DNA from 4 places in the Virgibacillus sp. W0181 genome. Region 4 is predicted to be linked to each of the others. Evidence: riboswitches for the same ligand, from Rfam matches in the RefSeq annotation. Region 4 holds a riboswitch; each other region holds the start of a gene.
The links. Region 4 has a riboswitch for S-adenosylmethionine ahead of metK (methionine adenosyltransferase). Riboswitches for the same ligand answer to the same signal wherever they lie in the genome.
Positions count from the first base shown of each region.

Region 1: linked by a shared signal. The riboswitch ahead of ACLIBG_RS13250 (TRAP transporter substrate-binding protein) and the one ahead of metK (methionine adenosyltransferase) in region 4 are both predicted to bind S-adenosylmethionine.
Region 2: linked by a shared signal. The riboswitch ahead of ACLIBG_RS13695 (O-acetylhomoserine aminocarboxypropyltransferase/cysteine synthase family protein) and the one ahead of metK (methionine adenosyltransferase) in region 4 are both predicted to bind S-adenosylmethionine.
Region 3: linked by a shared signal. The riboswitch ahead of ACLIBG_RS09815 (MetQ/NlpA family ABC transporter substrate-binding protein) and the one ahead of metK (methionine adenosyltransferase) in region 4 are both predicted to bind S-adenosylmethionine.

Region 1 covers NZ_JBPYCR010000039.1:228-5,732, forward strand. The annotation lists gene ACLIBG_RS13245 (TRAP transporter large permease subunit) at 56-220, opposite strand; gene ACLIBG_RS13250 (TRAP transporter substrate-binding protein) at 322-1,386, opposite strand; SAM riboswitch class I at 1,824-1,937, opposite strand; SAM riboswitch class I at 2,019-2,133, opposite strand; gene ACLIBG_RS13255 (ATP-binding cassette domain-containing protein) at 2,571-4,841, shown strand; gene ACLIBG_RS13260 (GMC family oxidoreductase) at 5,106-5,505, opposite strand, start outside.
Region 2 covers NZ_JBPYCR010000042.1:4,332-9,836, reverse strand. The annotation lists gene ACLIBG_RS13705 (pyridoxal phosphate-dependent aminotransferase) at 1-910, opposite strand, end outside; gene rarD (EamA family transporter RarD) at 1,243-2,151, shown strand; SAM riboswitch class I at 2,219-2,338, shown strand; partial or broken gene ACLIBG_RS13695 (O-acetylhomoserine aminocarboxypropyltransferase/cysteine synthase family protein) at 2,472-3,749, shown strand; gene ACLIBG_RS13690 (SGNH/GDSL hydrolase family protein) at 4,108-5,076, shown strand; gene ACLIBG_RS13685 (YpmS family protein) at 5,048-5,505, shown strand, end outside.
Region 3 covers NZ_JBPYCR010000019.1:19,243-24,747, forward strand. The annotation lists gene ACLIBG_RS09800 (enoyl-CoA hydratase/isomerase family protein) at 1-431, opposite strand, end outside; gene ACLIBG_RS09805 (methionine ABC transporter permease) at 447-1,118, opposite strand; gene ACLIBG_RS09810 (methionine ABC transporter ATP-binding protein) at 1,119-2,135, opposite strand; gene ACLIBG_RS09815 (MetQ/NlpA family ABC transporter substrate-binding protein) at 2,192-3,010, opposite strand; SAM riboswitch class I at 3,135-3,242, opposite strand; gene ACLIBG_RS09820 (hypothetical protein) at 3,556-4,923, shown strand; gene ACLIBG_RS09825 (lysozyme inhibitor LprI family protein) at 5,038-5,505, shown strand, end outside.
Region 4 covers NZ_JBPYCR010000011.1:5,387-10,891, reverse strand. The annotation lists gene ACLIBG_RS06670 (ABC transporter ATP-binding protein) at 1-181, opposite strand, end outside; gene ACLIBG_RS06665 (ABC transporter substrate-binding protein) at 194-1,183, opposite strand; gene pckA (phosphoenolpyruvate carboxykinase (ATP)) at 1,365-2,954, opposite strand; SAM riboswitch class I at 3,163-3,268, shown strand; gene metK (methionine adenosyltransferase) at 3,396-4,595, shown strand; gene ACLIBG_RS06650 (gamma carbonic anhydrase) at 4,876-5,403, opposite strand; gene ACLIBG_RS06645 (class I SAM-dependent methyltransferase) at 5,444-5,505, opposite strand, start outside.

The DNA.
Region 1 (5,505 bases), on a different contig from region 4:
TTACGGACAAATTCATAAAAACTACGGAAATAGCAAACATTGCCCACCTGTTAACCTACCTAATAAATTCAGTGAAAACAATTTGCGAAAAAAAGATGAATAGTATCAAGCAGATTAATAGGACTACGATCATTGGAAAAAACTTTATAGTCAATCGTTCAATTGATACATTGGATATACAATGCGCTGCGAATAGGTTCATGACAACAGGGGGTGTCAACTAAATCGATAAACATGCTTAACTAACTATTCGTTAATTAAAGAAAATGAAGGCGAAATAATGATTCCGCCTTCTACTATAGAATAAATTGCCTTATTCTATTACATATCTTTTTGAGCATCGAGGACGCGTTGGAGTATATCCCCACCAATTTCCGGCTCCCACTTTTCATAAATCGTTCTAGCCTTTTCAGCGAATGCCTCCCGTTCCTCATCCGTTAATTCAATAATTTCATTCTCACCACTATCAATAATTTCTTGTTTAATTTCTTCTTCAGATTCTCTAATCAGGTCTCTTTCAAAGTCACGTGCCTCATATGCTGCTTCCCTTACTTGTTCTTGTTGTTCTTCATTCATTTGATCCCAAACAACCTTGGAAATAAGTACTGGTAATGGATCGTAGAGATGTCTTGTTTCTGTAATATAGGGCGCTACTTCATTATATCCATTTAAAACAATGTTTGTATATGGATTTTCTGCCCCATCTACAGTGCCTTGCTCTAGTGCAGTAAATAGTTCAGTAAACGCAACGTTTGTGCCTGATGCATCAAATGCTTTCATAAAATCAACATGCACCGGTGTTTCTAGTATTCTAATTTTTTGTCCTTTCAAGTCTTCTGGCTTATAAACAGGGGTGTCTGTTGTGAAAAGGTGTCTCCACCCTTGGTTAAACCAAGCAAGCCCAATAATTCCATCTTTTTCTACACTTTGAAGAATTTCATCACCAATAGGACCATCTAATATTTCTTCAGCTGCTTCTTCGCTTTTAAATAAGTATGGTAAGTCTAAAAGTAACGTTTTATTTGTAAATCCACTTAAAATAGCGACTGAAGGAACCATAGCACCAATAGTACCTTGCTGTAATTGTTCAAGAAGTTCTGTATTAGATCCTAAAGTGCCATTTGGAAATATTTCCACTTTTACTTCTCCATCTGTTTTTTCCTCTACTAATTCACTAAATTTTTCAACCCCTATTGCATAGGCTGTATCCTCTCTCGTAACATGGGCCAATTTAATCGTTACTGCTTCTCCATTTTCACTTGCATTTGTATTACTGTCTCCTTCAGAAGCACCTGCTGTATCTGTATCTTCCGACTTTCCGCATGCTACAACTACAACCGTTAATAAAATAAATGATACCAAGAGAAATAATTTTTTAAAATTCATATAAAAGCTCCTCACCTAATATTATTATTTGTTTTCTACCATTGGCAGATGTCTTATGCTGCACATTTTTATTGGTTCATGTCATTCCTCCTAAGAAAAGCGCAAGCGCCCTGGTCAGCCCCGACAAGCTTAAGCAAGAAATCGTAGTGGCGGTTTTTGCCACGAAGAGTTATTGCTTAAGACCTCGAGGGGCTGGGCTGGCAGGCTTAGATCGCCACGTCCTGTGGCGTCGCCTGCACTAGAACATCCTGTACGTCGAAGCTAGACAGCTATGCGCAAAACTTTATACTTTCTGACCCCCTTAGAAAGCTTGGCTTGTCGCCAAGCCTTTATGGCGAAAGCCTTAGTTGCACTTATGCAGTAAGAAAGTTATATACTTTCTTATCTGCTAAATAAAAAACCCCCTTCCATAAGAAGAGAGCTCCCACAACATTCTCTTCTCATCTCCCGGAAAAATCTCCCGTAGGATTTAGCACCTTTTTAAGCTAGTAAACTAACTTAATGGTTGCCGAGCTTCATCGGGCCAGTCCCTCCACTTCTCTTAATAAGAAATACCTTATTTAATTGTCCATAATAATAATTAAAAACACCTCTCTTGGAAGAAAGAGAGGTGTTAGACGCATGTATATTACCTCTTATCTTCCTAAGCAATTTGCTTAGCTGGATTTAGCACCTTTTAAGCTAGTAAACTAACTTAATGGTTGCCGGGTGTCATCAGGCCAGTCCTTCCACCACTCTTGATAAGATATTATTAAATTTATTATGGTTTAATTTGTTCAACAGATAATAATTTATCACAGCAATTCGCGCTTGTCAAGTTGGTCAACAAAACAACCACGTATGGACCGATTTTACTTGTATAGGTGGCTTTGTAATGGGTGTGACCACGGATACATTATTTCTATTCACCCATATATTTTGATTCGGTATATTCGCCTTCTAAATACATTTTCCTCGTATCAATTCAAAAACAGATGACAATAGTCTCTTTCGCAGAGAGTATAGTGCGTGACAATCGAACAGTATGCTAAAATTGGGCTAGATTATTAAAGGAGAGCATGAGCGAAGATGGGTTTACGTTTTTAAAAACAGGAAATCCTTTAATATTAGGGATACTGCGTTATATCTTTGCAATCTATTTGTAAGCTAGAAAACCGAGACAAAAAATTGAGGAAGTGAATTATATGTCTGAAATAAAAGATGAAATCATTTTAAGAGAACTAAAAGAAAATAATTTAAAAAGTATAGATTTAAACATACCGAAAGAAAAAATTAGTGTATTTACTGGTCTTTCAGGCTCAGGAAAGAGTTCAGTTGTTTTTGATACATTAGCAACAGAAAGCAGAAGACAAATGACGTTGAACTATCCTCTCTATGTTAGAAATCAAATGCCAAGATACGAAAGACCTCATGCCGGTCTAATGCAAAACTTAAGCCCTGTTGTCGTAGTAGAGCAAAGACCTGTAGGTGGAAATTCTCGTTCAACAATTGGCACCTATATGGATATCAATCCTTTGATTAGACTTTTGTTCTCACGAATAGGAAATCCACCAATAGATGCTGCTACCGATTTTTCCAGTCAAAGTTCATTTGGCCGATGTCCAAAATGTACCGGGTATGGGAGGGTGATCGCGCCGGATGTAAATAAACTGATCGATTTCGATAAATCACTCCGGGATTATGCGGTACAATTTAAGCCACTGTCACCTTCAGGTTGGCAAGGCAGATGGATGATTACCGGCGGATTATTTGATCCGGATAAACGGATAAAAGACTACCCGGAAGAAAAATTCCACCTCTTAATATATGGTCCCCCAGAAGGTGAAAGAGTCTTTGCGCCTTTTCATACAAAAAACGGCCCGCAACCTCATGAGTGGGACGGGTTATTGCCTAGATTTACACGCCTCTATATAAACAGAGATGTTTCAAAGCTAAAACAAATTTCCCAAGAGGACGTCTTGACTTTTTCAACACATGCCTTATGCCCGACCTGTCAAGGATCTGGCCTAAATCCTAAAGTATTAGAATGTAGAATTAGCGGCTTAAATATCGCTGAATACAATCAATTGGAACTAACAGAATTACTAGAGCAACTTACAAGGATAAAAGAACCGCCAGGGGAGTCGATCGCACGACAAGCAATCCCGCATGTCAATCAGCTCGTTGACATGGGGTTAGGATATTTGAGCCTATCACGAAAAATGAATACCTTGTCCGGTGGAGAAGCACAAAGGGTAAAAATCGCTCGTCATTTAGGGAGCAGTTTGAACAATATGACATACATTTTCGATGAGCCTAGTGCTGGACTCCACCCGGAAGAAGTAGGCATGTTAATCCAGATGCTGCAACGGATAAAAGCCCACCATAATACCGTCATTGTCATCGAACATGATCTATCAATAATAAAAGTAGCGGATGAAATAATAGAAATGGGTCCGGGCGCAGGTGTAGATGGTGGTGAAGTTGTCTATCAAGGAAAATTGTCGGGATTAAAAAACTCTAAAGCTGCAACAACCTTAAACAATAAGCTAGAAATCAACAAAAATCCAAGGGATATAGAAAGTTATTTTACAATAGAAAGAGCAAGTAACCATAACTTAAAAAATATAAGCGTTTCAATCCCTAAAAACGCCCTTGTTACGGTATGTGGGGTTTCCGGTTCAGGTAAAAGTTCCTTAATGTTAGAAGCATTTCCGGAAAAATATCCAAACACGATTCAAGTTGGACAAGGCAGCATCGGAATTTCTACCCGTTCGACAATGGCTACATATATGGGAATAATGGATGATATTCGTTCCATATTTGCAAAAGAAACCGGACAACCAGCCGGGTTATTCAGCTTTAACTCTTTAGGAGCTTGTCCTATCTGTAAAGGCAAAGGAATTACAACACCAGATGTAGCATTTGCTGATCCCGTTACAATCTCCTGTGAAGCATGTAATGGTACGAGATATTCAGACGAAGCACGGTCATATCAATATCAGGGTAAAAATATAGTCGATATTTTAGAGTTAACGATAAACGAGACGATAAACTATTTTACTAAACATAAAATTATAAGGGGAGTGAATACGCTACAAGACGTAGGCTTAGGGTATTTAACTTTAGGACAGACGACAAGTTCTCTCAGTGGAGGAGAAGTCCAGCGCCTAAAACTTGCCAACCACTTACAAACGGAAGGAGAAATCTACCTATTAGACGAACCATCGTTGGGACTGCACGCAAAAGATAATGGAAAACTTTTAGATGTATTTCAAAACCTTGTAAACAGAGGTAATTCCGTTATAATAATCGAACACAATCTAGACTTTATAGCATCGAGCGACTGGGTAATAGAGTTGGGTCCAGGTGGTGGAAAAAAAGGTGGAACTATTATATTTGAAGGTACACCAGAAGAAATGTTAAATAAGGAAACCTTGACAGCGAAATGGTTATGGAAGGGAGTTTCAGAATAACTTATTTGAATTATCTTCCTTAGTACTAACTGACCTCCTTAACAGCGTTATTGCAAGGTCGTCCTATTACACTCAGGAAACGACAAATTCTGACCTACATAAAATAACGCCGTTCCCTTTAACAGGAATGGCGTCATGTCAGTTTTTGCTCCAACGAGTTCTTCCTTTTCCAACCATTTTTAAGGCAAATTGTTAAGGACCAACAAACCTTTTCAGCAAACTCGGAAATCTAATATAGATTAACATCAATATTTTACTATTATTTTACACAATATACGTTTTTTTGCTTCGACCTCCTTCGACTAATAATCCGCCGTCGTTTTTAAGATATTCAATCATACCTTCTGCAGCTCGATAAGCAAAAGCTCCAATCGTTTCGGTTGGATTAGAATTGCCGAAGTGCGGGAAAGATGACCCCCCTACTACAAATAAGTTTTCCATATCCCATACCTGTGAATAGTTATTTACAGCTGAAGTTTCCGGATCATCACCCATAATGACCCCTCCAGCTGAGTGTGTGTTTATACTAGCGCTACTTATCTCCGCCGCATCGGATACTTCTGGAACATCTACGATATCTGCTCCCATCTTCTCCATAATTTCTTTAGCCTTTTCACTTATTTGTTTAGCCATATTCAATTCCTGATCGGTAACCTTAGCTGTA
Region 2 (5,505 bases), on a different contig from region 4:
GTCGTTTTTCATAAATATCTATAAATTCCTTCACAACACTTTGGTCTCCCGTCAGTGCTTCTGCTGCAGCATATTGGACAGCTCCAAACAAGCTAGCATATAGATGATCCTGCAACTTATTAATATGTTCAATGACTGATGGATTCCCAGCTGCAAACGCTACTCTCCATCCGGCCATGTTATATGTCTTTGATAAGGTATATGTTTCCACACCTATTTCCTTAGCACCTTCCGATTGCAGAAAACTACGTGGTTTTTCACCATCGAAGCCAAACGCCCCATATGCAAAGTCATGAACGATACAAATATCATGCTTTTTGGCGCGAGCGATCGTTTCATCAAAAAAGGACTCAGTTGCCATCGCTGCTGTAGGGTTGTTTGGATAGTTTAAAAACATTAACTTCGCTCGATCCAATGTTTGCTCGGGAATTTGGTTATAATCCGGTAGAAAACCGTTTTCTTCCAGTAGCTGAAAAAGTTCAACGTCCGCATTAGAAAGCGCAATGCCAGTATCGTAATCAGGATACCCCGGATTAGGAAGCAACGCTAAGTCACCAGGATTTAATAAACATTGACTTAATTCAATTAACCCGGTTCTTGAACCAAATAATACAGCTACTTCGTTCTCTGGATCGATATCGACGTCATATTCCCTTTTATAAAACGTAGCTACCGCTTCTTTTAAATAAGAAAAGCCCCGAAACGGAGAGTACTTATGATTGACAGGGTCTTCAGCTGCCTTTTGCAATGCTTTAATAATATGGTCCGGAGTTGGTAGATCCGGATTGCCGCGCCCTAAATTAATGACATCATGCCCTTGGGCTTCAATGGCTTCTACTTCTTTTGCTAAATCAGCAAAGAATTGTTTTGGTAATCGATTTAATGTTTCTGATCTTTCATATGTACGCATAAAATATTTTTCCCTCCCGTAAAAATTATATCATAATAAACGGTTAAGTCGTAGCCTTTGACGATGTAGATATCAAATTTGTTTTATCCGCAAAAAGGATAATTCTATAGTATTCTAGACTTGCAGCTTTGAATCACGATAATTGCATTTCCGTTCACTACCTTCTAAAATTAAATCGAATGTGAGCAATATTTTATGCAATATATTCTATCTATACATATACAAGTTCCACGTAAAAGAATTACTTTTTCATAACAGCACGGTAACACGGAGTTATTATTCTTTTTGCATGCACTTATTTATTTTTGCTATCTGGAAATGAGGAATATTTCATGATAAATAGTCACAAATCGGGCATCCTCTTTGCATTATCTGCTTACTTGTTATGGGGGTTCCTTCCAATCTATTGGAAATTGGTTGACGATGTCCCTGCCGACACAATTCTGGCTCATCGCATTATCTGGTCATTCGTATTGATGGCTGTTGTCGTATTATCATTACGAAAAGGATCGGAATTTACTCAAGCGTGCAAGCGGCTGCTGAAGGACCGAAAGAAAAGTATTAACATGCTGGCCGCTTCTCTTATTATCAGTATGAATTGGTTGATTTTTATATGGGCGGTTAATAGCGAGCATGTGATTCAAGCGAGTTTGGGATATTATATCAACCCGCTTGTCAGCATTTTACTTGGCATTATTGTTTTAAAAGAAAGGTTATCAAAAAGGCAATTATTTTCCATTATATTAGCCGCAATCGGGGTTCTTAATCTGACATTCAGCTTTGGCGTTTTTCCATGGGTATCCATTTTACTCGCCGTTACATTCGCTCTTTATGGACTTTTTAAGAAAATGGTCGATTTAAATTCCATTTTCAGTCTTACAATCGAAACAATGATTGTTACGCCAATTGCCCTTATTTACTTAAGCTTTTTTTCCAACGGTACGGTTGCAGCCAACACGCCACAACCACTAACATTTGTATTATTAATCGGAACGGGACTGGCAACAGCGGCACCGTTATTACTATTTGGCTCCGCTGTTCGCTCGATTCCTTTATCAATGATTGGCTTTTTACAATACTTGGCTCCAACGATTATGTTACTTCTTGGTGTCTTTTTGTATGAAGAAACGTTTTCCCCGGCGCATCTCGTTTCTTTTATATTTATTTGGATAGCACTTTTCATTTATATGGGTTCTTCCTTAAAACAACACCCAATTCGAAAAGTGAAACACCAACATTAAATATTTTATTTTGTGTTGACAAACAATTCAAATTCATGTAACATTCATTTCAATCGAATGATTATATCTCTTATCAAGAGTGGTGGAGGGAATAGGCCCGATGAAACCCAGCAACCTAAGAGCAAACATGTTTTGCTTTTGATGGTGCCAAATCCTACAGGTCATCCGTTGATCTGGAAGATAAGGGGAGGAACGGTTACATATAACGCCCTCTTCTTATGAAGGGGGCTTTTCTGTTTCATCCTTTTCTTTCATCCAGATTCCTGCTACAAAAAATAAGAAAGGCAACGTGCCTTTAAAAACCTAAGGAGGAATTATTAATGACAGACTTTAATTTTGAAGACAAGGATACGATTCTACTACACGGGGGACAAACTGCCGATCCAACAACAGGTTCACGTGCGGTTCCCATTTACCAAACCACTTCATATGTGTTTAACGATACGGAGCATGCGCAAAACCTATTTGCGTTGAAAGAACCCGGAAATATTTATTCAAGAATTATGAATCCAACCGTTGACGTATTCGAACAGCGTGTAGCACTATTGGAAGGCGGTGTTGCAGCGGTAGGAACTGCTTCGGGAATGGCTGCTATTACGTATGCGATTTTAAACATTGCCGGTGCGGGTGATGAAATCGTTGCGGACAGTAATTTATATGGCGGCACATACAATTTGTTCGTTCATACACTGCCACGATATGGTATTAACGTAAAAATTGTTGATGGTACTGATCCGGAAACAATCCGATCAGCTATTACCGATAAAACAAAAGCAGTCTTTGGCGAGACGATTACAAACCCTAGTTTAAATGTGTTTGATATCGAAAAAGTAGCAGAAGTTGCGCATGACAACAATATCCCATTAATTATTGACAACACATTTGCGCCATACTTCTCCAATCCAATCGCTTGGGGAGCTGATATTGTCGTGCATTCCGCAACAAAGTGGATAGGCGGACACGGTACCGCAATCGGCGGGATAGTCGTGGATGCTGGAAAATTTGATTGGGGTTCCGGTAAATTTCCTGGATTTACAGAAGCGGATGAAAGCTATGGCGGCCTTCGCTTTGTCGATTTAGGTGAACCGGCCTTTGCACTCAAGTTGCGTGTACAGTTGCTTCGGGACACTGGTGCCTGCTTAAGCCCACAAAACGCATTTTTGCTATTGCAAGGGTTGGAGACATTGCATTTACGTATCGAGCGCCACAATCAAAACGCAGAAGAAGTTGCATCCTTTTTACAAGAGCATCCTGCTGTTGAATGGGTCAACTTCCCTGGTTTGGAAGATCACCCTTCCCATGCACTAGCCAAGAAATACTTTACAAATGGGTACGGATCGGTTATTACATTTGGAATAAAAGGTGGTCGAGAAGCGGGCAGAAAACTGATCGACAATATTCAGCTATGGTCACATGTGGCTAATGTTGGAGATGCGAAATCGCTTATCATCCACCCTGCTTCCACCACTCATCAGCAGTTAAGCGCTGAAGACCTAAAGAAAAGTGGCGCATCGGAAGAACTGGTACGTCTTTCTGTAGGTATTGAGTCAACAAAGGATATTTTAAAAGACTTAGAACAAGCAATTTCAAAAGCAACTAGAGAATAACACTATACAGCACTAAAAAGATATACACTATATCTATGATAAAGTTCGCCTTCACATCGGGGCGGACTTTTTTTACTGCCGATTTCCGCAAAAAGTGCCCTTGACCTCTTAGCAGCGTTCAAATAATAATGATTAATATCTGATTACAGATTGGGCGTTCAGGTTTACACGGGCAAATTAACGTGTAAAATATAGATGAAATCCTCCTTTTCGATTCCAAAGGATAATTTTCGGTTTTTATGCTTTTATATATTAACAATCAAAATGAACAATTTCTATTACATATATTTTAAAATTGTAGCAATAACAGCTCTTTACCTTCATAAATATATAGTACATTCGTATAGGTGTGATCCATATTAAACAAGTTGCTCTCTATATTTTTATTCTACTAATAATTGTAGGCATCGGCATTATTTTATTTATAACAAATGACAAGAAACCGAACACTTCCGAGGAGACGATTCCACAAAAAGAAGAAATGCCTAAAGATACGACATTGGAAGAAGGCGAGCCGGAGCAAAAAAAAACTGCTCCCGACTCTAGCACAGACGAAGCAAACAATGATAGTGAAGAAGATGAAGTACGTGATCAAGTAAAGGAATTTATTATCGATTCGGTCAAAAGTGCCATTGATTTCTTTTTCAATAAAGGAACAAAAGTTGTCGCCATTGGGGATTCATTAACACAGGGCGTTGGAGACAGTACCGGAGAAGGCGGATACGTAGGCATTCTTAATCGATCGCTTAACGAGAATAAAAACATCGTACAATTTGAAAACTACGGCAAAAGAGGTAACCGCTCCGACCAATTGTTAAAGCGGCTAGAAGATCCGGAAATTGCCGCGTCCCTCAAGCAAGCGGACATCGTTCTTATTACAATTGGTGCGAATGATATTATGCAAGTTTTTAAAGAAAGCTTCACGAATTTAACAATGCGTAAATTTGAACACGAACGACTTCAATATGAAGAGAGACTCGAAATGATTTTTAATAAGATTAAGGAAGTAAATCCAGATACATCAATTTATTTGCTCGGGTTTTACAATCCATTTGATAAATATTTTAAAGATATTGAAGAACTTGATATGATTGTGAACGGATGGAATAATACTGGGAAAAACGTTGCACAAACGTTTGATCAGACGTATTATATTCCAATAGATGACTTATTCAATGAAGACACAGTCAATCTGTTCGCTGAAGATAATTTTCACCCAAACCACCTTGGATATCAGCGAATTGCGGAACGGGTGCTTTCGTATTTAACCGAACAAGAAGGTGAAATGGATGAAGATGAAAAAGAAACAGAAAACTGATCAAAACTGGCAACGGCGTTTTTATTCGTTGCTTATTGTGAACATTAGTATACTTATTCTAATTGTCATTTTATTTTTTTGGCCTGTACCCAACACAGAGCATTCCCCTTCTGATACGGTTACAACCGATGACAGCTCCGAATTTGTCGTTCGGACAACAAAAAAGAATTTGAATGAACTGGCTAATGCTTATATCGAAAAGCTACTGAACAATACAAATCATCATTACAAGATTATTTTGGAAGAGGATGTTCAACTGCTTGGAGAGTTGCCCGTTTTTTCCACGACTGTTCCGCTTGTCATTCACCTTGATCCAATTGTACAGGACAACGGCGATGTTATTTTGAAACAAAAGTCTATTTCTGTCGGTTTACTGCAATTACCGAATAAAAAAATAATGGAGTATATGAGCAAATATTTGCCGATGCC
Region 3 (5,505 bases), on a different contig from region 4:
AAGTTGTATACAATGCCGATGTTTGCAGCTGTAATTCCAAGTTTGCTTTCTGGTGTGGCAAAGCGGAAGTCACACGCATTAGCCAGTTCAAGTCCACCGCCAATGGCCAACGTTTGAATGAGTGCAATTGTTGGTTTTGGAAAACGATAAAGCTTTTCAATCGCTTCGAGAGCGGTATCGTTATACGCTTTTGCCTGTTTAGGAGCGGAACGTATCTCCAAAAATTCACTAATATCGGCACCTGCAGAGAAAGCCGTTTCATCGACACCTCGAACGAGTAATAATTTAATAGCTTCATTTTCTTTTAGTTCATCCAATAAGTTTGCAAGCTGCTTGAACATTGCAAGTGTGATGGAATTCTTTTTTATCGAACGATTGATTACTATTGTTGCAATGGCTTCGTTTACTTCTACATATAAATTTTTTGTCATCATATTTCTCCTTCTTTAATCTTTCTTCAATCGGGCTGCCAATCGGTTGCCAATAGATTGGATAAGCTGTACGAGTATAATAAGGATAAATACAGTTGCATACATTACATCCACTTCATAACGCAAATGTCCATACCGATAAGCCAAGTCACCAAGTCCACCAGCACCGACTAGTCCAGCCATGGCGGTTGCACCAATGAGGCTGACGGTTGCAATAGTCAAGCCTAATATAATGGACGGTCTCGCTTCTCTAAGCATGACATGCCATATAATATGACGTGTTTTAATTCCCATTGCGGTATATGCTTCAACGATCCCATGCTCTACTTCCAAGAGTCCCGTTTCTATCAGTCTGGAAATATATGGGGCAGTATAAATTACGAGTGGAACAATAACTCCTTTTACTCCAATCGTTGTGCCGGCAATAATTTTCGTGAATGGTAATATAAAAAACAATAAAATGATAAATGGAACAGAGCGGACAACATTGATGAATAGATTTAAGCTTTGATATAACCATTTGTTTTGCAACGCCATACCAGGACGGGTGATCACTAGTAAAATTCCTAGTGGGATCCCGATGATGATGGCAAACAGAAGGGATACACCAACCATTTGAAATGTTTCTATAATGGCTTGCCAAATTATTGGGGTCCATTGATGAATAAAAGTGTCAAATCGATCCATTTAATTTCCCTCCAACCGTTCAATGCCGACGTTTTGCTTGCGTAAAAATTGTAAAGCTTGCTCGATTATTTCTTGATCACCTGTTAAATGAATGACGAGATTGCCGATAATATCATTTTTCAGTTCAATAATATTTGCTGTTAAAATATTAGGCTGAACATCAAATTTCTTTGTTAATTGTGCGAGTAAAGGTTCCCCAGTATTTTCACCAATAAAAGTAAGACGGACAACCGTACCGTTTAAGTTTAACTGTGAAATAAGCGACGAAGATAACTTGCGCTGCGAGATTGTATTTAAAAACTTTTGTGTAGTTTTATTTTTAGGACTGGCAAATAATTGTACGGCAGTCCCTTGCTCGATTACTTCACCTTTTTCCAGAACTGTTACGTTGTCACAAATTTTTTGAATAACATTCATTTCATGTGTAATAAGTAAAATCGTAATCCCAAACTCTTCATTAATTTTTAGAAGTAAATCAAGGATAGCATCCGTTGTTTCCGGATCAAGGGCACTCGTTGCTTCGTCACTAAGTAAAATATCAGGTTCCTGCGCCAGTGCTCTTGCAATGGCAACACGCTGTTTTTGTCCACCAGATAATTGATTCGGATAAGCGTTTTTCTTATCTGCCAAATCAACAATATCCAAATACTTTTCAACACGTTTATGCACGTCTTCTTTTTTTAACCCGAGTAATTTTAATGGAATGGCAATGTTGTCATATACAGAAGCTGTTTTTAATAAATTGAATCCTTGAAAAATCATTCCAATGTTTTTCCGGACGGATCGTAGTTTATCGGGGGAAAGGAAGGTCGATTCCTTTCCCTGGATAAACACATTTCCGCTCGTCGGTTGTTCCAGCAGATTGACACAGCGAATTAATGTACTTTTGCCAGCTCCGCTATACCCAATAACTCCATGGATTTCTCCTTGTTTTACATGTAAACTCACATTGGTTACTGCTTTGATATCGCCGCTTTTTGATGAGAAAAATTTTGAAACATGGTCAAGAACGATCATTTACTGTCCTTCCTTTCAAAAGGGAACATTACGGAATCGCAATGTTCCCTGCTGTATTATTCGTCCCAGCTTGGAATCATGGATCCTTGGAATTCTTCTTCAATGAATTGTTTTACTTTGTCGGATTGGTATGCACTTACTAGCTTTTCAACTACAGGATCATCTTGGTTTTCTGTTCGTGTCACAATGTAGTTCACGTATGGGGAGTCAGTAGATTCCAATATGATCGAATCATCTGTCGGGACAAGACCAGCTTCCAAGGCATAGTTCGTATTGATTGCAGCGGCCTCCAATTCAGGAAGCTGCTTCGGAATTTGTGATGCTTCCAGTTCGATGAATTCTAGATTTTTAGGATTGTCTTTTATGTCATGGATCGTTGCGTTTTCCTTATTGTCAGTATCCAACGTAATATATCCTGCTTCTTCAAGAATGAACAATGCCCGGGCACCATTTGTCGGATCGTTCGGCAACCCGAACAATGCACCATCCGGGATGTCTTCAAAGCTTTTATGTTTCTCCGAATAAACGCCCATAGGGTTTAAAATCGTTTTTCCAACGGTTGTTAAATCTGTTCCATGGTCTTCGTTAAAAGCGGCTAAAAATGGTTCGTGCTGATAACAATTGACATCCAATTCATTTTCTGCCAAAGCAGTGTTAGGTAAAATGTAGTCTGAGAATACTTTTAATTCGATTTCAAGCCCATCTTCGGCTGCCACTTCTTTCGCTACTTCCAATATTTGTTCCTGTGGGCCGGATGTCGTTCCAATTACCAATTTATCTTCACTTAATGTACTGCTTTCTGAATCATCTCCACCACAAGCAGCAAGTGCTCCAATAAATAATATAATGCTTAAAATAAATACTGTTCTTTTCATGTTTTCTTTCCTCCCGGATAATATTTTTCAGTAATTCATTCGACAATGAAAAAAGCCTCTCTATCAAAAGAAAGAGAGGCTTGTAAAAATATAAATCCAGGATTCTAAGATTACAAGATTTCCTCTCTTATCTTTCAAAACATACGTTTTGCAGGAATTAGCACCTTTCTATCCTTTGATAGATGGTTGCCGAGCTTCATCGGGCCAGTCCCTCAGCTACTCTTGATAAGAGAAAACTATTTAATTGTCGGAAAATTACTGTGTCATTAATCTACACGAGAAGTTCAAAGCTGTCAACGCAAAAATAAGAAAAACTATAAAGATTATATATTCAAATAATTACATAATCTTAGTCGTTATATGATGAAACAATTTTTATAGTGTGCGGATTATCGTGTAGGAAATTAGAAAAGATAATCCACAATAAAAGTATATTTCATAAGCGATAATGTAAAAAAATTTGAACCATTTTTTTGAAAAGGATGGAATCAATTATGGTATAGTGGGTAAGGAGTTTATTAGAGACTTGAAGGGAATCAACGAGAATGAAGGTACATATGCGTAATCATTTATATATTTTTTATGCTGCGGTATTATTACTGCATCTTAGTAATGTTTTTTTAAACATCCATTCACTCGAATATGTCATTGGACTTTTGGCTATTGTTATGATTGCCATTTCTTTTATCGATGCCAGTAAGCTATTTAAAATATTAGGCAGTATATTTTTAATTTGTGGTGGAGCAATGTACATTCAAGCAGAAGTTCCATTAATAAAGCTCCCATTGTTTATGACGTCAAATATGCCATTGCTCGCCTTTTTCGCAGTATTGCCATGGATTAACAGTGCTGTACATGTCGGAAAGTACGATCAACGGGTAAATGAGCTTTTGAAAGAAAATGTAGATCATTTAGGAAAATTGTATGGGAGAAGTTTATTAACTTCTTTTACACTCGTTACCTTCTTGAATCTATCGGCCATCAACTTATCCCAAAATATATTAAGTAAAAACTTGGAAAAAGTGGATGAAAAGATACGAAATTCTTTTATAAGTAAAACGACGCTGCGAGCTTTTTGTTTAGCGCTTATTTGGAGTCCAATGGAGATTGCAGTTGCGATTATTGTTGATTATACGGAAGTTAATTATTTGATTTATTTACCTTGGTTGTTGCTAATTGCCATCATTGTTTTATTTATTGATCGTGCCATCGGAAAATTAACGTACCAATCTATTCCTTATGAAGCACCATATACAGACGAAAACGAATTGTCTTCAATGGATATTTATAAAAAGGTTTTAAAGTTGTTTCTTGCCTTACTATTATTTCTATCCACTGTCATCGGTGTCGGGCATTTATTTCAATTAAATTTTATTTTAACTGTAACGCTCGTTATTATTCCGTTTTCTGCTTTATGGGCAATTGTGATGAAAAGATGGAATTATTTTCGAGTTCTGGCGTGGGACGTTTGGAAACGCCACATGAATCATATGCAAAATTTTGTTATTTTATTTACGTCTCTTGCATTTTTTTCAAACAGCTTAAATGCAACAGCAGTATTAGATGTCATTCAAAAACCATTCTTCATATTTAGCGAATATCCATTAATCATCTTTATTTTTGTGTTATTTACGTATTTCATTATGGCGATGTTAGGTGTTCATCCAATTGCAACAATTGGTATATTACTGGAAGTATTGTCACCGCTGTTTAATGTATTCAATCCCATTAGTATCGGAATTGTGTTAATTGTTTCTGCTCTAGCCACGTCGGGATCAGGTACGTACGGAATTGCTGTGACCATGACGTCAATAAATACCAAACAAAGTCCTTACCGCATTACGCTAAGAAACCTACCTTTTACTTTTTTAATGGGATCTGTAGGTATTATGGTAGCTTATTTCTTACTATGAAAAATCACAGGTATTCGGATTATTGTGTAATGATTAATATTTTCTAAACCAAGTAAATTTGCTATATAAACAATCATTTCGGCATTAGTATAATTTTAAAAAGGGGATTCAAAATTGAAAAACACCCAGAAGTTTTTATTGGTAATGTTCACAGTAGTATTTGTAATTTTATTGAATGCTTGTGAAAATTCATCTGAAGAGTCTAAGGTGAACAATCAGACACAAAATAACGCTGCACCTCAAAGCTCGAATAGCGAGTCTTCTAATGCGGATGTGTCAGAAGATGTTTCAAATACCGACAATACTAATACAGATAGCCTTGATACAGGTGATCATGATACAAACGAAAAAAAGGAAATATCAAACAAAGTACCTGTGAGAAAAGAAGTCTCATCTACTAATAACACTACCTCGGGTCTAAAAGAAGAGTATCTCAACAAAATAAACGATACTAAAAAAGAAGTCGATGAAATGGAAGCAACAGATTCATCAACATACGCGTTGAAAAAATTGGAAAACGATCGTTGGGATGCTTGGGATGATTTGTTGAATGAAATGTATGGAATCCTTGAAGAACAACTA
Region 4 (5,505 bases):
CCGTCGGTTCAATAAGCCCAGCGATAATGGACAGAATAGTGGATTTTCCACAACCGCTCGGGCCTAATATTGCTACGAATTCTCCTTTGTCAACTGAAAACGATAGTTCATCTAACGCTTTTGTAAAGTTCTTCTTTGAAAAGTAATGGTGGGAAACCTTATCCAAAGTTAGGTATGACAATAGGACCCCTCCTTATTCGGAAATAATTTCCTCTGCTATCTTCGTATTTACAAGCTCTTCATATGGTGCATTCTCGGGAAGTTCACCGGCTTCATCCATAATTTGCTGTAAGTTATTCCATTCCTCTTCCCCTAGGATTGGATCAGTTGAAAAGGAACCTTGACTTTTGTAACGCTCGACTGATGCTGCTAGCATATCTACATCTGTATCTTCAAAATAGCCTTGTATGACTTTAGCAATATCTTCTGCTTCATTTTCTTCCACCCATTGCTGAGCTTTATAAACGGCTTTTGTAAATTTCTTAATTACATCTTCATTTTCTTTCAAGTAATTCTGTTTTGTCATAAACACCGTGTAAGGAACATGACCGGACTCCTCACCGAATGAGGCAATTATATGACCTTTACCTTCCTTTTCGAAAATACTTGCAGTTGGTTCAAACAATTGAACATACTCAGCATCTCCAGAAGAAAACGCACCAGGAATATTAGCAAAGTCAATGTTTTGTATTAATTCCAAATCAGCATGCGGATCAATATCGTGTTTCTTTAAAACAAATTCACCTGCCATCTGCGGCATGCCGCCCTTACGTTGACCTAAAAAGATGCTTCCGTTTAAGTCATCCCAGGAAAAATCAGGCTTTGGCTCTTTGGCAACAAGAAATGTTCCATCTGTCTGGGTTAGTTGGGCAAAGTTCACTGCATAATCTGTTGCGTCCTGCCCATAAACATACATCGATGTTTCTGACCCTACCAATGCAATATCCGCACCGTCCGATAATAAGGCAGTCATTGTTTTATCGCCGCCCCAGGTTGTTTTCAGTTCTACATTTAACCCTTCTTCTTCAAAATATCCATTTTCTAATGCTACATATTGTGGTGCATAAAACACAGAGCGGGTAACTTCAGCTAGTTGAATATTTGTAGTACTGCTACTACTGCATGCTGAAGTGAAGATAAGTAAACTGCCAACAATAAAGGCGATGAAGCCATATTTCTTCATAGTAGACAACTCCTCCATAACTCTTGATATCGTGTCAAAATAGCGTATGCTTTTTTAGAGAAATGTGTGAATGCCTATATAAATACAGAAATGCTTGAGGGTTAGCATGATTCGTTTACCGCTAAAAACACAAAAATCCGGACTCTCTATAGAGAATCCGGATTTTAAGACGATAATGCGATTACCCTTTATATGTTGGACCCGCTTGCTTTATCTCATCACTTGCTTTTGTGAATTTAGTAAAGTTTTCGTGAAACTTTTCTGCAAGTGCTTTCGCTGTCTTATCATATGCCTCTTTATCGTCCCAAGCTTCTTTAGGGACCAAAACTTCGTCTGGAACACCTGGTACATGCAGCGGAATATTTAAACCGAAAATTTCATCTTTCGTTGTTTCGACCGTATTTAATTCACCCTCGAGTGCTGCGTGAACCATTGCTCGTGTGTAGGCCAATTTCATACGCTTGCCGGCTCCGTATGACCCGCCGGTCCATCCTGTATTAACTAGAAAGACATTTGATTCAAATTGATCTATTTTTTCACCGAGCATTTCGGCATACGTTGCTGGTGCCAATGGCAAAAATGGTGATCCGAAACATGCGGAAAAAGTTGCTTGTGGTTCCGTAATGCCACGCTCCGTGCCTGCCAGTTTGCTCGTATATCCACTTAAAAAGTGATACATTGCCTGTTCCTTCGTCAGCTTGCTAATTGGAGGCAATGTTCCCGAAGCATCAGCTGTCAAAAATAAAATAGTGTTAGGATGCCCCGCGATACTTGGTGATATAATGTTATCGATGTTTTCCAATGGGTATGCTGCTCGTGTGTTTTCCGTTAACGTAGTATCGGAATAATCAGGTATTCGCGATATTCCATCCAATACAACGTTTTCCAGAACTGAACCAAATCGGATGGCATTAAATATCTGTGGCTCCTTTTCAGCTGATAGGTCAATACACTTGGCATAACAACCGCCTTCAATATTAAAGACGCCGTTAGGTCCCCAACCGTGTTCGTCATCACCTATCAAGTTCCGGTATGGATCAGCAGAAAGTGTTGTTTTACCTGTTCCGGATAAGCCGAAAAACAGGGCGACATCGCCTTCCTGTCCTACGTTAGCTGAACAATGCATGGATAAAATATCTTGCATTGGTAATAAATAATTCATGACAGAAAAGATCGATTTTTTAATTTCACCAGCATATTCCGTTCCGCCGATTAATACCGTGCGTCTTTTAAAGGAGATAATGATGAAGGTCTCTGATTTTGTCCCATCAATCGTCGGATCTGCTTTAAAAGTTGGAGCTGAAATAACGGTGAATCCTGCCTCATGTTCGGCAAGCTCATCTTCTGTAGGTCGAATGAACATTTGTCGTGCAAACAAGTTATGCCATGCATACTCATTAATCACTTGTATCGGAAGGCGGTAATTCTTATCCGCACCGGCAAAGCCTTTAAAAACAAAAACTTCATTTTTTTCTTGAAGATGGTGCATTACTTTATTGTGTAGCTTATCAAAAGATTCTTCATCAATAGCTTGGTTGACAGCACCCCAATCAACATCAGCATCGGAAACATCATCACGTACGATAAATCTGTCTTTTGGAGAACGTCCCGTATACTTCCCTGTTGTCGCCTGGATGGATCCGGTAACTGTTAATTCCCCTTCATTATGTGATAAAATATTTTCAATTAATGTTGGGACAGATAAATTTTCGTAAACGTTAGTTTTCCTGCTAAATTCATTTAATACGGATGTATGTTTAATCGAATTCATATTAAGATACCTTCCTTTGTTCAGTTTCTTAAATCTGATTATTAGTATAACACATTATATAAATGGTGCACATTAAATGTTTTAAAATTTTACTTGACATATATGTTTGTTAACATTAATGACAAAATTGTGAAGTTGTGCATATTATAAGCAATTACGGCAGTTGACATACAACCATTAATTCGTTAGGATAAATTTGAAGCGGATACTCTTATTCAGAGTCGGTGGAGGGACAGACCCGATGAAGCCCAGCAACCATCACGGCAGTGAAAAGGTGCTAACCTGGTGCAAGGATTTTCCTTGAACAATAAGAGCGAAAGGCTATATTTTCCTTTCCTCATGATTGTAGGGAGGAATTTTTTTGTGTTTGTGAGAAATAATTTAAAAATGAATGAAAATAGAGTACCGAAATATAGTTTTCTTTAGAGGAGGGACTCAATGATGACAGTTAATCGACGGTTATTTACATCTGAATCTGTAACAGAAGGACATCCAGATAAAATTTGTGACCAAATTTCAGATGCTATTTTGGATGAAATATTAACAAAAGACCCGTTTGCTCGGGTCGCTTGTGAAACAACGGTTACTACCGGTCTAGTTTTAGTTGCGGGTGAAATTACGACGAATACATATGTAGATATTCCTGCAATCGTTCGACAGACGATTAAAGATATTGGATATACACGTGCTAAATATGGATTTGATGCAGAAACTTGTGCCGTATTAACGGCCATCGATGAACAATCTCCAGACATCGCTGGAGGGGTTGATCGGGCACTGGAAGCTCGTGAAGGACATATGTCGGAAGCGGAAATTGCCGCAATAGGCGCTGGAGATCAAGGCTTAATGTTCGGTTATGCGTGCAATGAAACAGAGGAGCTGATGCCACTTGCTATTTCTCTGGCGCATAAATTAGCAAAACGGTTAGCTGATGTAAGAAAAGATGGAACGTTGAGTTATATACGTCCGGATGGTAAAACGCAAGTTACCATTGAGTATGATCAACATGGTGAGCCTGTTCGCGTAGATACTATTGTAGTTTCCACACAACATCATCAGGATATTACATCTCAACAAATTGAAAAAGATATTATACAGCATGTCGTCGAACCGATCGTTCCGGCAAGATTACTAGATGAGACAACGAAATACTTTATTAATCCAACTGGACGATTTGTGATTGGCGGTCCTCAAGGGGATACTGGATTAACCGGCCGTAAAATTATCGTCGATACGTACGGTGGCTATGCACGGCATGGTGGTGGAGCGTTTAGTGGAAAGGATGCAACAAAGGTTGATCGTTCAGGTGCTTATGCGGCTCGTTACGTCGCAAAGAATATTGTAGCAGCCGGTCTTGCGGATGCTTGTGAAGTGCAACTGGCATATGCTATAGGAGTCGCAGAACCAGTATCTATTGCGGTTAATACATTCGAAACAGGCACTGTTCAAGAAGAAATGCTTGTCGAAGCGGTTCGAAAATTGTTCGATCTTAGACCTGCAGGCATCATAAAGATGTTGAATTTACAAAGTCCAATTTTTCAAAAAACAGCTGCCTATGGTCATTTTGGTAGGACGGATATAATTTTTCCATGGGAAAAGACAGATAAAGTAGAGGAACTTACTGCGATTACAGTTAAATGAGCACATACAAAAACAGCCCCTTGCTCTTATTGAGCAGGGGGCTATTATAATCCATGTTCACGGATTAACAAAGTATAGTGCTTAGTGTACATCGGGGCTTACCAGGGCGCTAGCGTATTTCTTAGAAGATAAGAATACATATAATTTTCCGTATATCTGTCTAGCTCTAGCGGCCAGCCCCTCGAGGTCTTAAGCAATAACTCTTCGTGCCAAATTCGTCACTACGATTTCTTGCTTAAGCTATGCCTGGGGCTTACCAGGGCGCTAGCGCTTTTCTTAATTAAAGTTCGTGTCCAAGTTCTGTATGGTTTTTATAATAATCCCGTTTATCGAGGTAAGATTTTCGAACACGATCCATTTCCTCGATGTCTTTTTGTGTCAGTTCGCGGATTACTTTGGCAGGACGTCCAAAAGCAAGCGTGTTTGGTGGAATGATTTTCCCAGGCGGAATAAGGCTTCCAGCTCCAATAAAAGAATTTTCTCCTATTTCTGCCCCGTCTAGAATCATACTGCCCATACCAATAAGGGCATTTTTTCGAATGGTTGCAGCATGTAATGTTACTTGGTGGCCAATGGTAACATCGTCTTCAACAATGACCGGCATATCCGGACTTTGGTGGATGAGTGAAAGATCCTGAATGTTGACACGTTTTCCGATTGTTGTAGGTGCCACGTCACCTCGAATCACTGTTTTAAACCAGATGCTCGTATGTTCACCAATGGTAACATCACCGATTACGACTGCATTTTTGGCAACAAATACGGTAGGATCGATTACAGGTGATTTCCCTTTATAATCATGAATCATCGTTTGGACCTCCTGTCATAAAATGAAAATTTACTTTACTTTACTTTTTTTGAATTGCAATTATAAATGGCGGGTTATTTTTTTGATTAATAAATCGATATT